2 regions of the Nonomuraea sp. NPDC049695 genome follow, and region 1 is predicted to be linked to the other one. Evidence: predicted binding sites of a transcription regulator. Region 1 holds the regulator's gene; the other holds the start of a gene.
What was found. The regulator HrcA, encoded in region 1, represses chaperone genes, less so after heat shock. The targets are predictions, from matches to a motif close to TTGGCACTCTCNNNNNGAGAGTGCCAA.
Positions count from the first base shown of each region.

Region 2: AB0J64_RS38510 (DNA starvation/stationary phase protection protein) is a predicted target of HrcA. The motif match lies at 1,101-1,127, and genes of this name have one in related genera.

Region 1 is NZ_JBFANV010000015.1:26,661-29,110, reverse strand. Features, by position in the region: gene AB0J64_RS15895 (hypothetical protein) at 1-181, opposite strand, end outside; gene hrcA (heat-inducible transcriptional repressor HrcA) at 340-1,353, shown strand; gene dnaJ (molecular chaperone DnaJ) at 1,365-2,450, shown strand, end outside.
Region 2 is NZ_JBFANV010000062.1:4-2,453, reverse strand. Features, by position in the region: gene AB0J64_RS38515 (alkaline phosphatase PhoX) at 1-243, opposite strand, end outside; gene AB0J64_RS38510 (DNA starvation/stationary phase protection protein) at 555-1,022, opposite strand; gene AB0J64_RS38505 (MerR family transcriptional regulator) at 1,137-2,129, shown strand; partial or broken gene AB0J64_RS38500 (transposase) at 2,112-2,450, opposite strand, start outside.

The sequences.
Region 1 (2,450 bases):
GGCCGTACTGCGGTGGCGGGCCGTACTGCGGCGCGGGCCCGTACTGCGGCGGAGGCTGCCCGTAGCCCGGCTGTGAGCCGGGCTGGGGGCCGTAGCCCGGCTGGGACCCAGGTTGAGGGCCGTAACCCGGCTGTGAGGCGGGCTGCGGGCCGTACGGCGGAGGGGGTGAATTGTCGCTCATGTCGGCAAGTGTGGTACTTGCCCCTTGTAAGAAGCTAGGAGCCAGGTTGCGACCTGCTGTTATCGCACCTTGTGGGCGAGAGCCGTACACTTGGCACTCAGGAACTCAGAGTGCTAGATGGTTGCGTTCCTCAAATGGCAGAGGCAGGAGGTGAGCACGTGCTCGACGATCGGAAGCTGGCGGTGCTCCGCGCCATTGTCGAAGACTACGTGTCCACCAACGAACCGGTGGGCTCCAAGGCGCTCGCCGAGCGCCACAACCTGAAGGTCTCCCCCGCGACGGTCAGGAACGACATGGCCGCGCTGGAGGAGGAGGGCTACATCACCCAGCCGCACACCAGCGCGGGCCGCGTGCCGACGGACAAGGGCTACCGCCTGTTCGTCGACCGGCTCTCGCAGGTCAAGCCGCTGTCGGCGGCCGAGCGCAGGGCGATCGAGACGTTCCTCGCGGGCGCGGTCGACCTCGACGACGTGGTCACCCGCACGGTCCGGCTGCTCGCGCAGCTGACCCGGCAGGTGGCGGTCGTGCAGTACCCGACGCTGACGCGTTCGACGGTCAGGCACGTCGAGCTGGTGCCGCTCAACGAGCGGCGGGTCATGCTCGTGCTGATCACCAACACCGGCCGCGTCGAGCAGCGGGTGATCGAGCTGCCCGAGGACATCGAGGACACCCGCATCGCCCACCTGCGCGCGGTGTTCAACGCCTCCCTCGACGGCTGCGGCCTGAGCAACGTGCCCGAGCTCGTCGCCGACCTGCCCGAGCGGCTGCCCGTCGAAGACCGGCCCGCGGCGGCCACGATCCTGTCGGTGCTGCTGGAGACGCTGGTCGAGCGGTACGACGAGAAGATCGTGTTCGCCGGCGCGGCGAACCTCGCGGGCGCCGACTTCGCGACCGGCCTGCGTGACGTGCTCGAGGCGCTGGAGGAGCACGTCGTGCTCATGCGGCTGCTGGGCGAGACTTCCAACGACACACCGTCCGCGCTCACCGTGCGCATCGGCTCCGAAAACCCCTACCTGCGGGGGACATCCATCGTCGCGACCGGATACGGTTCTGGCGACAACCAACTGGCCCGGCTCGGCGTGCTGGGACCGACGAGGATGGACTACCCAGTTACGATGGGCGCCGTGCGCGCGGTGGCACGCTACGTCAGCCAGATCCTGGCTGCATCATAAGAGGTCGATAAGTGGCAAACAGCGACTACTACGCCACCCTCGGGGTGCGCCGTGACGCCAGTCAGGACGAGATCAAGAAGGCGTACCGCCGCCTGGCCCGCGAGCTGCATCCCGACGTGAACCCCGATCCTGAGACCCAGGAGCGGTTCAAGGAGATCACGCAGGCCTACGAGGTGCTGTCCGACCCGAACAAGCGCCAGATGTACGACCTGGGTGGCGACCCGTTCGGCGGAGCGGGAGCAGGCGCGGGCGCCGGCGGCTTCGGAGCGGGCTTCCCGTTCAGCGACATCATGGACGCCTTCTTCGGCACCGCGGCGGGCGCCAGAGGGCCGCGTTCGCGTGCCCGCAGGGGGCGCAACGCCACCATCCGGGTCGAGCTGGACCTGCGCGAGACGGCGTTCGGCACCACCCGCGAGCTGGTCGTCGACACGGCCGTGCTCTGCGAGGTCTGCCACGGGGCCGGCGCGGCGCCCGGCACGCATCCCGACACCTGCGACATGTGCAGCGGGCGCGGCGAGATCTCCCAGGTCACCCGGTCGTTCCTGGGTCAGGTCATGACCTCGCGGCCGTGCCCGCAGTGCGGCGGGTTCGGCACCATCATCCGCCACCCCTGCCAGGAGTGCTCCGGCGACGGCCGGGTGCGCACCCGCCGTACGATCAAGGTCCGCATCCCCGCGGGCGTCGAGGACGGCACCCACATCCAGCTCGCCGGCGAGGGTGAGGTCGGCCCCGGCGGCGGCCCGCCCGGAGACCTGTTCCTGGAGATCGTCGAGCGTGCTCACGAGATCTTCGAGCGGCGCGGTGACGATCTCCACTGCACCGTGCAGCTCCCGATGACGGCCGCCGCGCTCGGCACCATCCTGGCGGTCGAGACGCTCGACGGCTCCGAGGAGGTCGACGTCCGCCCCGGCACGCAGTCGGGCCAGGTCATCACCATGTTCGGGCGGGGCGTGCAGCGGCTCAACGAGTCCGGCCGCGGCGACCTGCTGATCCACGTCAACGTCGAGACCCCGACCCGCCTCGACCCGGCGCAGGAGGAGCTGCTGCGCGAGTTCGCCAAGCAGCGCGGCGAGGAGCGGCCGCCGGGCAAGTTCGCC
Region 2 (2,450 bases), on a different contig from region 1:
GAGCAGCGGGAGCTCGGAGTTGGACACGTAGATCCAGCCGGCGCCGTCGGGGAAGCAGGCGCCGCCGTCGGGAGCGGCGTGCCAGGTCAGCCCGGCGACCTTCTGGCCCGAACTGGCCACCACCCTGCCGGTGAACCCGGAGGGCAGCGCGAGGTCGTCCGCGCCCGGCAGGCCGAGCGGACCGTACGGGCTGGTGCCGCCCCGCCAGAGCGGGCCCGTGCGGAGGAGAGTCTTGTGGGACATCGTGGGGCCTCCCTCTAGGTGCCACGCTAGTCGACCGCACCGACATGAATGGCAGGGACTCGCGACATCAAACTCTTCGCAAACCCCGGACCGTCGGGGCAGCGGGCGTGGCCGCTCCACGTGCGGCGGGAGGCATGCCGAAGCCCGGGCTCCCGATCGGGCTCCCGGGCTTTCTGGCAGGTCAGTGCAGGTAAGGCCAGTGCAGGCCAGGCCGGTGCAGGTCAGGCCAGTGCAGGCCAGGCCAGTGCAGGCCAGGCCAGTGCAGGCCAGGCCGGTGCAGGTCAGGCCAGTGCAGGCCAGGCCGGTGCAGGTCAGCCCATGGCCTGGAACATCCAGTGTTGCTTGTCGATGTCCTGCGCCACCGAGATGATCAGGTCCTGGCTGACCGGGTCGGCCTCCTCGGTCGTCCGGACCCGCTCGTGCATCCGCTTGCTGACGCCGTCCAGGAGATCGGTGATCGTCGCCACCACCTTGCCGTCCTCCAGCCAGCCGGACTCCGGCTGCTGGAGCTTCGTGGCCCTGGCGACCGTGGCGGAACGGCCGTCCGGGTTGGCGCCGATCGCGACGGCGCGTTCGGCGATGGTGTCCATGTGCGTTCTGGCCAGGTCGGTGAGCTCGTCGAGCTGGAGATGGATCGAACGGAAGTGCGGACCGATGAGGTTCCAGTGTGCTTGCTTGGCGACCAGCGAGAGGTCGATGAGATCGACCAGGGCGCCCTGCAGAGCCTCCGCGACGGTGTTCTTGGCCTCGCCCGAAAGGGGGCCGGTGATCTTCGCCATGTCGCATTTCTCCCTGTAAGTAGGACTTTTCCCTATTTAGAACGACAACGACAGGGCGGCAGGCATTCCATGCCGTTATTGACAGTGTAATAATGACAGTGTCATGGTGGAGGTATGAGCGACACCTGGACCATCGGCGAGCTGGCCGAGCACGCGGCGCGCGCCCTGCGCGGCGGCGCGGCGTCCGCCAACGGCCGGGTCCGTGACGTGCCCGGAGAGCGGCTGATCAGGTGGTACACGACGATCGGCCTGGTGGACCCGCCTCTGACCAGGCGCGGCAGGATCGCCCAGTACGGCCGGAGACACCTGCTGCAGCTCGTTGCCGTCAAGCGCCTGCAGGCGGCCGGCCACTCGATCGCCCAGATCCAAGCGGCGCTGGCCGGCGCCACGGATCGCATGCTGGAGGCCACGGCCGGCCTGGCACCCACCTCCGGATCACCGGACGGGCCCTCCCCCTCCGGCCCGGGACTCGCCACCGCCCTTGAGCCAAGCACCACCCCGAGACCGGCCGCCGCTTGGAGCCCGGACACGACGCCACGGGCAGACGGGGCGACTTGGCTGGAGGACGCGCTGCACGGCGAGGCACCGCCGCAGCACGGGCTGGCGGCCACCGACCACGCGAGGCCGGAAGCCGGCGCCACACATGACGGCCCAGGAGCCGGTGCCGATGCCACGCACGACGGCCCGGCAGGCGACACCCGCGCCGCCCACGACGGCGCCGGGGCCCGGCGTGACACGGCCGAGCGCCGGGCGGCCGAGCCCGATGCGATGTGGGCCGATGACGACGTGGCACAGGCCACGACCGGCACCGCACAACCCCCGGACGGCGTCGCACGGGCCGGTGGGGAGCACGTCAGGCGGCGGTTCTGGGCTGATCGGCCCGGGCAGGCGGCCGCACGGGCTCCCAGAACGGCCGGTCTAGGGGCGGCCCACGAGGGAAGCGCTGCCCGGGTGGTCACAGAGGTCAGGCTGGCAGACGGGGTGCGGCTCGTGCTGGACGCGGGCCGGGTCCCCTCCAAGGAGGACGTTCAGGCGGTGCTTGCGGCGGCGGCGCCGCTGCTCGCGGTGCTCGAAGAGAGGGAACTCACGTCAACTACTACCGGCTGATGCCGGTGGTTTGCTCTCACGGGCCCGTCTGGCTGAAGGGAGGCCGGTAGCGTGTGGCTGGTTGACAGCAGCCCAGCCCGCGGCGCCGCGTTGGGCGATGTTGCGGGCCGCGATGTGGTCGGCGTGCCCAGCGAGGCCGCACCGGGTGCAGGCGAAGCGGCCCCGTGCCGGCCGGTTCGCTCTGCTGGTCCATCCGCATTCCGGGCAGGCCTGGCTGGTGTAGGCGGGATCGACCAGCATGAAGGCGACCCCGGCCCGTACGGCCTTGTAGCGGGTGAACTCGATCATCTGGGCGAACGCCCAGGAGTGCAGGGTGCGCCG